DNA from 3 places in the Sphingomonas sp. BL-S-30 genome. Region 3 is predicted to be linked to each of the others. Evidence: predicted binding sites of a transcription regulator. Region 3 holds the regulator's gene; each other region holds the start of a gene.
The links. The regulator LexA, encoded in region 3, represses DNA repair genes until DNA is damaged. The targets are predictions, from matches to a motif close to GTTCCNCNCTTGTTCT.

Region 1 (3,740 bases), 1.7 Mb from region 3:
CCACCGAGGTTGTCGTGATGCAGCTGCGCGCGGCGGAGCACAGCGTCATGCCAGTCGCTTCCGCTCAAATCGCAGTGACCAATCCGCGTATGGTGCAGGCGCGCATCGACAAAGTTCGTTTCCTTCATCTCGCACTTGTCGAACTCGCAGCCTTTCATCTCCGCTGCTCGGAAGCTGACGCCGTCCAAGGTGGAGTTCGTGAACCTGCAACCGCTCAGGTCGACCTCGGCGAAGGATGCGCCAGACAGGTCGCATTCGACGAAATCGATCCTCTCCAGCAGCGTAAAGTCGGGGAGGCGAAGATCCTTCAGCGACCGCCGCGTGAACACGGTGCCTTCCGTGAAAACATGCTTCCATTCTTCGTAAACGATATCGCGGACAGCCTGATGTACTCGGCGCGAAACGACGGAGGACTGCGCTATATCCGCCGTCCCCTCCTCCTGGCTGTCCCCGGACGCGTCGCGAACCCGTCCGTCCAGGACGGAAAGCACGAGCTCGAAGGCGCCCAAGCGGAAGCTGGGTCCATATTCGCCCCGAAGATAGGGCCGGAGCTGGTGCAACGCAGCGACCTGAAGGGCAACGCGTGCACCGAAGGGAAGCTTCTCGTCGATCGCGCCGGCGGCGCGCAGCTGGAGTTCGCTGAACTCCTTGAGCGTCGTATCCTTGCGCGCATTCTCGAGTTGCTGACGGACGCTCAGGTCACGCCAATGCCAGAGCATCAAGCCGATCGGCAGGCCGAAGACCAAGAGCAACGCCTGGAAGAGGTCCCTCCACTCCGGTCCCTCGCCATGCTCCGGCATGAAAAAGCGCCAGACCAGATGGCCTTGGTCAAAAGCCAGATCGAGAATGGCAACCAATGCCGCGCAGCAGACCGCCACGCTCATCAGCTTTATCGGGCGATCCAGTCCGGCCACCACCGGTGCGAAGGCGCGGGCTAGAGCAGGTATTGTCCATACCGTGCGAGTGCCATCCGCATCGGGCCGGCTCGTGAACCGAACCTCCAGCCTCCAAGGGAGAGGCGAGCGCAACCAGCCAACGATTTGCGCGAGCGTCACAGTTCGAGCAGAAGCTGGTCCGGGTGCTCCACGGGCACGGGTCGATCCAATCGATCCAACAAGGTCTCCGCGATCTCCTGCGCCGCGCGCTGCCGCAATCGTAGATCGCGCATGGCGAGTCCGATCAACGCCCAGGCGGGCGCATCGAGAATGATGGCGCCGAGCGCCGCGCTGTCGGGTGCGAATCGATCCATGCCCGATCGTTAGAACAAAAAAGGAACATCATAAAGCCCGGAGGGTGCATGCTACCGCTCGCCTCAAGGCTTCCGTCGTGCTCGGTCCAAGGGCCAGCGAAAAATATTCTCGTGTCGGCCCCGTAGTTGATCCTGCGCCGCGTCAATCCCCCCAACGCCGGAACAACCGGCGATGGGAGGGAAGAATGACGATCTCGAAAAAGGCGCTATGCGCCGCGCTGCTCGCCGCCACCGCGTTCCCCACCGGCATGGTTATCTTACCGGCCTGCGCGCAGGAGGCGCCGACGGCCTTCGACCTGCCCGGACAGGACCTAGCTACGGCGCTGCGCGCCGTAGCACGCCAGGGTGGTCGGGAGATCCTGTTCGCGGACGGGGACGTGCGCGGGCGCCGGTCGGCGGCGGTCCGGGGCAGCTTCACGGTCGAGCAGGCGGTGCGTCTCGCCATCGGCGGCAGCCATCTGATCGTGGAGGAGCAGGCTGGGGCGCTGGTCGTGCGGGTGCGTCCTCAAGCGGCCGAGGAGGATAGCGCGGATACGCCAATCACGGTGACCGGCACGCGCATCCGCGGTGCCAGCGGCCCGTCGCCGGTCATCGTGATGACGCGGCGGGGATTGGAGGAACAGGGCCTGCCCGACATGGCAAGCATCTCGCGGATCATCCCGCAGAATTTCACCGGAGGGCAAAACCCCGGGGTCGCGGGGGGCGGTGACCAGGGCGGATACAATAACATCAATAACGCGACGACGCTCAACCTTCGCGGGTTGGGCTCGGACGCGACGTTGACGCTCATCAATGGTCACCGCCTTCCTTACGACGCCGTCAATCAGGGCGTCGACATCTCGATCATCCCCCTGGCGGCGCTCGATCGCATCGAGGTAATCACCGACGGAGCCTCCGCTCTCTACGGCTCGGACGCTGTGGGCGGCGTCGCCAACCTCATCCTGCGCCGCGATTATGATGGCCTCCAGACCAGCGCCCGTGTCGGCGCCTCGACCGAAGGCGGCAACGTCCAGCAGCAATATTCCGGGGTCGGCGGCAAGCGCTGGACCGGCGGCGGGTTCATGGCCGCGCTCGACTATAGCAAGACGACGCCGGTCTACGCCGACCAGCGCGACTATTCGCGCGGCCTTCATCCTTCGCAGATGATCGCGAGCGGCGGGCGGCAGGTCAGCGGCGTGCTTGCCGCGCACCAGGACCTTGCCGGCTGGGCATCGCTGGAGCTCGACGCCCAGCTCGCCGATCGCCGCGCGCGCAAGACCAACGCCTTCTCGGTGACCGACCCGGCGACCTATTTCGGGCAGGTCAACCTGCCGGTCGTGCGCTCCTATGCGATCACGCCGTCACTGCATCTCCGGCCCGGCGGCGGCTGGGAGGCGACGCTCGAGGTGACGCAGGGGGAGAGCGCCACCGTCAGCACAGCGATGCGCTACACGGGCGGCGCCCTGCTGGTCGGTCGCACCGCCTATGACGACTATCTCACCAACTTCGAGGCGAGCGCCGAGGGCCCGCTGGTCCGCTTGCCGGGCGGCGACGTGCGGCTCGCTTTGGGCGGCGGCTATCGGCGATTCCGGCTCGCGTTCAATGTCCGGGCGACCAGCGGCGGCGTCACGCAGGTGATGCGCGACGCGGTCGAGCGGCGGGAAAGCCGCTTTGGCTATGGCGAACTGTCTGTGCCGCTGGTCGGCGCCGCCAATCGCATGCCGCTGGTCGACGCACTGTGCCTCAGCGCCGCTGTCCGCTACGAGGACTATAAGGGGATCGACGCGGTCGCGACCCCCAAGCTCGGCCTGGTCTATGCGCCGCATCCCGACGTCACCCTCAAATATAGCTGGGGCCGCTCGTTCAAGATCCCGACGTTGCAGCAGGTCAACCAGTCGCGCGAAGCCATCCTGCTGGACGAGAGCGAGTTCTCGCCGCAGCCCGCCCCGGCGCTGCCTCCAGGCTCGACCGTGCTGCTCCTGGCCGGCGGCAATCCCGACCTGCGTGCCGAGCGGGCGACCAGCTCAACGCTGTCGATCGAGTTCAAACCGCGCCTCCTGAAGGGCCTGCGCATCGAGGCGAGCTGGTTCGACATCGACTATCGCGGCCGGATCGCCGAGGCGGTGAGCGATTTCACGACGGCGCTGACCAACCCGGTCGCCGCAGACTTCGTTACCTTCGCCCCCAGCACCTCCCTTCTGCAGGAGCTGATCGCGCAGGCGCCGCTCGGTCTCGATAACCAGAGCAGCCAAGCCTATGACCCGGCGCAGGTCGCAGCGGTAGTGGATTCCAGCCTGCGCAACACCGCGCGTGAGCATGCCCGCGGCGTCGATCTCGCGATCGACTATAGCACGGCGCTCAGGGACGGCAGCCAGCTCCAGCTGGCCGCGTCCGCCAGCTATCTCGACGGCAAGCGTCAGCCCGTCGCCGGCCAGCCCTATGAGGGGCGTGCGGGCCTGATCTTCACCCCGCCGCATTTCCGGGCCCATGGCTCGGCGAGCTGGCAGGGCCG
Region 2 (3,740 bases), 610 kb from region 3:
AGCATCCACAGGATGCGCTGCGAGCGGGAATTTTCGAGGTGGTGCACGATGATCGTCATGGGCGATCCTCTCTTATCTGTTGTGTGCCGACCATAACCACGCCGCGGCCGGGAAATCCACGACATCGCCGGAACGGTGACGCGCGATGACGGCCTCGACCCGGCCCAGCATCGCCGCCCGCTCCCCGGCCGGCGCCTGGCGGAGCAGCGACGCAGCCGGCCCGATCCGCTGCAACAGGCTCAGCGCATCGGCGAGCGGATCGATCCCCTGTCCGGCGCGATAGGCGAAATCGACCGGTCTGGCCTCGATCCGCGACCATCCCGCCGCGTCCAGCATGGCACGGACGAAATCCGGATCGGCAAAGGCGAAGGGGCCGGGCACGTAACCCTCAGGCGCCGGCGGCATGTCGCCGATGGCGGCGGTGACGAGCTCGGTCGCCCAAGGGTTGAGCGCCGTTTCCCGGAAACAGGAAAAGATCAGGCCGGCGCCGGGCTCCGTCCCCTCGCGCAAGGTCGCAAAGGCCGTAACGGGATCGGGGAAGAACATCACGCCGTGGCGCGAGACGATGAGATCTACGGGTGCGAGACCGGCGAGATGATCCTCCGCCGGGCCGCAGCGGAAGGAGAGATTGTCCAGGCCGCGCGCGCGTTCGGTGGCGATTGCGATCAGCGAGGGCGAGATGTCGATCCCGACTACCTGCCGCTCCGGCAATGCCCCGGCCGCGGCCAGGCTGGTAGCGCCGGCGCCGCAGCCGATATCGACGATCGTCTTGCTGCCCGACGCCGCCATGTCGAGGATCGCGGCGTTGAGATGCGCCGCCAGCCCGGCGAGGCAGCGGTCGGTCCGCTGCCATTCCTCCGCCCAGACATCGCCGACCGTGCCGGACCAGTCGTTCGCGCTCGTCATGCTTTCCGTCTCCACATTCGCGCGATCAAAGGCCCGCCGGGGCCGCTCTATCCCGCATCCGCCGGGCGAACCAGCATGGCGAAGGGAAATCGCAGCCCTCAATCCCAACCCGAAATCCCCGGCCAAACCCCGTGCCCCACAATATGAAAGGCCCGCCGACGCGGGCGGGCCTTTCCGGGTTTTGCGACGGGGAAACGCCGCGTGAAGTCAGGTCTCAGAGATCGCCGTCATCGTCCTCGGGCTCGGGGCCGGCCATCATCTCTTCGGCGACCTTGTCGGTCCGGGCCCGGATCGCCTTTTCCAGGCGATTGGACATTTCGGGGTTTTCCTTGAGGAAGGTCTTCGAATTCTCCCGGCCCTGGCCGATGCGCACGCTGTCGTAGGAGAACCAGGCGCCCGACTTCTCGACCAGCCCCGCCTTCACGCCGAGATCGAGGATCTCGCCGATCTTGGAGATGCCCTGGCCGTACATGATGTCGAATTCGACCTGCTTGAACGGCGGCGCGACCTTGTTCTTGACGACCTTCACCCGGGTGGTGTTGCCGATGATTTCCTCGCGGTCCTTGATCTGCCCGGTGCGACGGATGTCGAGACGGACCGAGGCGTAGAATTTCAGCGCATTGCCGCCCGTCGTGGTCTCCGGGTTGCCGTACATCACGCCGATCTTCATGCGCAGCTGGTTGATGAAGATCACCATGCAGCGCGAGCGGCTGATCGAGCCGGTCAGCTTGCGCAGCGACTGCGACATCAGCCGGGCCTGAAGGCCGACATGGCTGTCGCCCATCTCGCCCTCGATTTCCGCGCGCGGCACCAGAGCCGCGACCGAATCGACCACCAGCACGTCGATCGCGTTGGACCGCACCAGGGTGTCGACGATCTCGAGCGCCTGTTCGCCGGTGTCGGGCTGCGACACGATCAGCTCGTCGATATTGACGCCGAGCTTCTTGGCATAGACCGGGTCGAGCGCATGCTCGGCATCGACGAACGCCGCCGTGCCGCCGTTCCGCTGTGCCTCGGCGATGACGTGGAGCGCGAGCGTGGTCTTGCCCGAGCTTTCCGGCCCGTAGATCTCGATCACGCGGCCGCGCGGCAGGCCGCCAACGCCGAGCGCGATGTCGAGCCCGAGCGAGCCGGTCGAGATCGCCTCGACCTGCATGGTTTCCTTGGAGCCCAGCCGCATGGCCGAGCCCTTGCCGAATGCGCGATCGATCTGAGCGAGCGCCGCGTCGAGTGCCTTGGCGCGCTCGGAGCTCGCCTTGTCGTTGGAGACTGCCATTTTGTTGTCGATGACCTTCAAAGATGCCGCCACAGGAGCCTCCGTCGCTAGACTGATCGTGCCACGCATTCAATGCGTGTTGGAAGCTCCGTATATGGTTTGTTCCAGGAGAACAAGAGTGGAACGAAATTTTTCTGCAGTCGGAGGATTCAGCGAATGAATCCGGCAGACGTTACCCCCTTTAGGGCGGCTTTGATCGCTTCACACGGCGGCCCACCAAAATTCCATAACTGCGCCCTCGTGTAGTATCCCGACTGGCTGCGATAGTAACCGACAGTACGCGGCGTGCTCATCGACACCTCGAACGACACGAACCACATGTCTTTGGCGTAGGGCATGTCTTTCACCAGGATCGCCTGCATGAAGCGACTGGTAGGTAGTTTAGCGTCCGCTTTGCTGGGAGCATCGGTCTGCAGGATGGGCGAGCCGCTCTCGGCCATCTCATTGTTTGAAATTCTGGCTAGGTCATCGCGAATCTCCGGTGGCAGGTCGGGGAGGCGAGAAGCTGTCGCGGTGGCGTGAATCTCTTGAGCGCAGGATGATACTGCATCGGTCGGAACGACTACTGCCCCGATCGTGATAGCCATCATAGAGATCATGATTATCCCCTATCCCGAAGAACTCACCCCGGCGCCACTTTGCCACTGCAGGGCCGTCGCCACTAGCCATACGGGGCCTGCGGTCTGATGCTAGCGGGCTTGCCGGGATCGACAAGCCGCGCGATGAAGCGTCATGACCCAGGATTTCATCGCCGGCCTGCCCAAGGCGGAACTCCACCTCCATATCGAGGGCAGCCTCGAGCCCGAGCTGATGTTCGCCCTCGCAACGCGCAACGGCATCGCCATTCCCTATGCCAGCGTCGAGGAGGTCCGCGCCGCGTACAGTTTCTCCCGGCTGCAGGATTTCCTCGACATCTATTATGCCGGCGCGGCCGTGCTGCAGACGCAGGAGGATTTCCGCGACCTGGCCACGGCCTATTTCGACCGCGCCGCGGCGGACGGCGTCGTCCATGCCGAGATCATGTTCGATCCCCAGACTCACACCGATCGCGGCATCGCCTTCGGCACGGTGATCGAAGGGCTGCTGGCGGGCATGGACGCCGCGAAAGCCCGGCATGGCATGACCACGAAGCTGATCCTGAGCTTCCTGCGCCATCTCGACGAGGACGCGGCGTTCGCCACGCTGGAAGCGGCCGAGCCCTGGCTCGACCGGATCGACGCGGTCGGGCTCGATTCGTCCGAGCTCGGCCATCCGCCCGAGAAATTTGCCCGCGTCTTCGCCGCCGCCCGCGCCAGGGGGCTGCGCCTCGTCGCCCATGCCGGCGAGGAAGGCCCGCCCGATTATGTCTATCAGGCGCTCGACCTGCTCGATGTCGACCGGCTCGACCATGGCAATCGCAGCCTGGAGGATCCGGTGCTCACCGCGCGCCTCGCGCGCACCGGCATGACCCTTACGGTCTGCCCGCTGTCCAACCTGAAGCTCTGCGTGATCGACGACATGGCCAACCACCCGATCGACCGGATGCTCAAGGCGGGCTTGCGCGCCACGATCAATTCCG
Region 3 (3,740 bases):
GGGCGCGGCGGGCGGGCCGGGCGCGTGGTGGCGGTGGGGTCGCTGCTCGCGGCGGCGGGGCTGGCGCTGATCTGGTGGCGGGCGGAGAGGTCGGACGGACAGGTGCTGGCCCGTCCGGTGATCGCGACCTTCGAAGCGCGGGTGGAACGAGCCGAGCCGCTGCCGTCGCGCGATCTGGTGCGGTTGCGGTTGACGCCGGTTCGTGTCGTGGCCGTTCCGGCGCGTCCCGGACACAAGGACACGCGGCCGCTGCCGACCTTGCCGCAGCATGTCCGCGTCAACCTCGCCGAGGCGGATGTGCCGGCCGGGCTGTCGCGGGGCGCGACGATCCGGCTCGGCGCGCGGCTGATGCCGCCACCCCAGCCTGCGGTGCCGGGGGCGTATGATTATGCGCGTGTCGCCTGGTTCGATGGGATAGGCGCTACCGGGCGTGGCTTCGGGCCGGTCAGCATCGTCGGCCCGGGTGCGTCCAGCGGTGCGGGCCTGCGCGAAAGGCTGTCGAAACACATCCAGGCGAGCGCGCCGGGCGGCGGCGGGGCGATTGCGGCGGCGCTGGCGACCGGGGACCAGGGCGGCATCTCCGAGGAGGATGCCGAAGCGATGCGCCGGTCGGGGCTGGCGCATCTCCTATCGGTCAGCGGGCTGCACATCACTGCGGTGGTCGGCGCAGTGATGCTATTGGTGTTGCGGTTGCTCGCGCTCAGCCCGTGGCTGGCGCTGCGTTTCCGCCTGCCGCTGATCGCTGCCGGGGCGGGTGCAGTGGCGGCGATCGGTTATACCTGGCTGACCGGTGCCGAGGTGCCGACGGTCCGATCCTGCGTCGCGGCGCTGCTGGTACTGATCGCGATGGCGATGGGGCGCGAGGCGATTACGCTGCGGCTGGTCGCGGCCGGCGCCTTCATCGTGCTGCTGCTCTTCCCCGACGCGCTGGCCGGGCCGAGTTTCCAGCTCTCCTTCGCGGCGGTCGCGGCGATCGTCGCGCTGCACGAGCATCCGCGAGTGAAGGCATGGTTCGCGCCGCGCGAGCAGGCGTGGTGGCAGAAGCTCGGGCGCACGCTTCTGTCGCTGCTACTGACCGGCGTGGTGGTCGAGCTGTCGCTGATCCCGATCGCGCTGTTCCATTTTCACAAGGCGGGCATTTACGGCGCGGTCGCCAATATCGTCGCGATCCCGCTGACCACCTTCATCGTCATGCCGCTCGAAGCGCTGGCGCTATTGTTCGACCTGGCGGGGATTGGCGCGCCCTTGTGGTGGCTGACGGCGCGGTCGCTCGATCTGCTGCTGTGGATCGCGCATGCCACCGCGAGCATCCCCGGATCGGTTGCGGCGCTACCGGCGATGCCGGGTGGGGCTTTCGGGCTGATGGCGTTCGGCGGACTGTGGGTCGCCTTGTGGCGGACGCGATGGCGGCGGCTCGGCGGCGTGCCGTTCGCGATGGGCGCTGCCTGGGCGCTGACGACGCCGACGCCCGACCTGCTCGTCACCGGCGACGGACGGCATGTCGCGATCCGGACGGCGCGGGGCGGGCTGGCGCTGCTGCGTGATCGGGTCGGCGACTACACGTCGGACATGCTGGCGGAGAATAGCGGGGTGGACGGCGAGCCCCTGTTCCTCGCCGATCAACCAGAGGCGCGGTGCAGCCGCGATCTCTGTCTGGTCGAGCAGAAGGCGGGCGGCCGGAGCTGGCGGATCCTCGCGACGCGGAGCGCCTATCTGGTGCCGGCGGGCGAGCTGATCGCGGCATGCGCCACCGCCGATATCGTGGTCAGCGAGCGCTGGCTGCCCGATGGCTGCCGCCCGCGCTGGCTAAAGCTAGACCGCGACATGCTGGCCAAGACCGGTGGTGTCGCGGTGACGCTGCGTACCGGCCATGTCACCACCGTGTTGCAGCCGGGCGACCGCCACCCCTGGCGGGTGGCGGCGCCCGTCCCGGTCAGACGTAGCGGCGGAGCAGGCCGGCGAGCTTACCCTGCACGCGCACCTGATGTGGAGAATAACGCTGCGGATCATAGGCGCGGTTCGCCGGATCGAGGCGGATCATCGCGCCTTCCTTCCGGAAATATTTGAGCGTCGCTTCGCTGTCGTCGATCAGCGCCACGACGATCTCGCCGTCGCGCGCCGTGTCGGCGCGACGGATCAGGGCATAATCGCCGTCGAGGATGCCGGCATCGACCATCGAGTCACCCGAGACCTCGAGCGCATAATGTTCGCCGCCGCCGAGCAATGCGGCGGGCACCGCGAGCATCGACTGGCCCTCGAACGCCTCGATCGGCACGCCGGCCGCGATCCGGCCGTGCAGCGGAATCTCGATCACGTCGTTCGCCGGCTCGGGGAGCTTCTTCACATTGCCGGTCGGCGCGGCGGCCGCAGCGGCGCCCTTGCGCACTGCCTCGGGCCGTTCCGGCATGCGCAGCACTTCGAGCGCGCGGGCGCGGTTGGGCAGGCGGCGGATGAACTTGCGTTCCTCCAGCGCGCTGATCAGGCGGTGGACGCCCGATTTGGACTTGAGGTCGAGCGCCTCCTTCATTTCCTCGAACGAGGGCGAAACGCCGCTCGCCTCGAGCCGGTCGTTGATGAAGCAGATCAGCTCGTGCTGCTTGCGGGTAAGCATCCCAATTCCTCCGTCGGAACAGACTGGGAACGTTTATGCAATGTTCCGGTGCCGTGTCAAGCGAATGGAAGGATTTCCACCACCTCGCCGGCGCCGAGCGCCGGTGCATTGGGCGCGCGGACGATCAGGCAGTCGGCGCGGGCGAGCGTCAGCAGCATCGAACTGTCCTGAATGCCGGCGGCGAAGACATGGCCGTCGCGGATCGCGGCGCGCAGATAATCCTGGCGGTGGTCGTTCGCCGGCAGGTCCTCGCCGAGGATCGCGGTGGCGGTGCGCGGGAACGGATCGGGCGCGCCCGCCATGATAGCGATCAGCGGGCGGAGGAACAGGAAGGCGGTGACGAAGGCCGAAACCGGGTTGCCCGGCAGGCCGAGCACCACCGCGCCGCCGAGCCGGCCCGCCATCATCGGCTTGCCCGGGCGGAGCGCGATCCGCCAGAAATCGATGCTGCCGCCCGCGGCAGCGAGCGCCGGGCGGACCAGATCGTGGTCGCCGACCGAGGCGCCGCCGGTGGTGACGAGGATGTCGGCATCGACCGCGGCAAAGGCAGCGGTGGTTACATCGAGCCGGTCGGGCAGGATGCCGAGGTCGATCACCTCGACGGGCAGGTCGGCGAGCAGCGCGGCCAGCATGGCGCCGTTGGACTCGGGCAGCACTTCGTCCGTCAGCGCGCTGCCCGGTACGACCAGCTCGTCGCCGGTCGCGACGATCGCGACACGAAGGCGGCGGGTGACGGGGAGAGCGCCGTGCCCGCCGGTTGCCGCCACCGCGATCCGGGCCGGGGTGAGGCGCGCGCCCTGAGGGATGAGCAGGTCGCCGGTGGAGAAGTCGAGGCCCTTGCGGCGCGTGTTCTTGCCCCAGGCGCCGGGCCCTTCGCCGGTGAGGAGGATCAGGTCGCCCTCCTGCCTTGCCTCCTCCTGCACCAGCACGGTGTCAGCGCCGGCGGGCATCGCGGCGCCAGTGAAGATACGCGCCGCCTCCATCGTGCCGACCTCGCCGGCGAAGGGCCGGCCGGCCGCGCTCTCGCCGGCCAGGGTGAAGGGGCCGGGCAAGTCGGCGAAGCGGATCGCATAGCCGTCCATCGCCGAAAGGTCGCTGGCAGGTTGAGTGCGCAGGGCGAGTATGTTGC

Region 1: ACZ1I5_RS22175 (DUF6771 family protein) is a predicted target of LexA. The motif match lies at 1,261-1,276, and genes of this name have one in related genera.
Region 2: recA (recombinase RecA) is a predicted target of LexA. The motif match lies at 2,292-2,307, and genes of this name have one in related genera.

The regions. Positions count from the first base shown of each region.
Region 1 is NZ_CM145481.1:4,710,129-4,713,868, forward strand. Features, by position in the region: gene ACZ1I5_RS22170 (pentapeptide repeat-containing protein) at 1-884, opposite strand, end outside; gene ACZ1I5_RS22175 (DUF6771 family protein) at 1,052-1,249, opposite strand; gene ACZ1I5_RS22180 (TonB-dependent receptor domain-containing protein) at 1,435-3,740, shown strand, end outside.
Region 2 is NZ_CM145481.1:1,954,941-1,958,680, reverse strand. Features, by position in the region: gene ACZ1I5_RS08980 (glutathione S-transferase family protein) at 1-59, opposite strand, end outside; gene ACZ1I5_RS08975 (class I SAM-dependent methyltransferase) at 73-906, opposite strand; gene recA (recombinase RecA) at 1,121-2,215, opposite strand; gene ACZ1I5_RS08965 (hypothetical protein) at 2,332-2,781, opposite strand; gene ACZ1I5_RS08960 (adenosine deaminase) at 2,915-3,740, shown strand, end outside.
Region 3 is NZ_CM145481.1:1,341,304-1,345,043, forward strand. Features, by position in the region: partial or broken gene ACZ1I5_RS06245 (ComEC/Rec2 family competence protein) at 1-1,929, shown strand, start outside; gene lexA (transcriptional repressor LexA) at 1,934-2,611, opposite strand; gene ACZ1I5_RS06255 (molybdopterin molybdotransferase MoeA) at 2,668-3,740, opposite strand, start outside.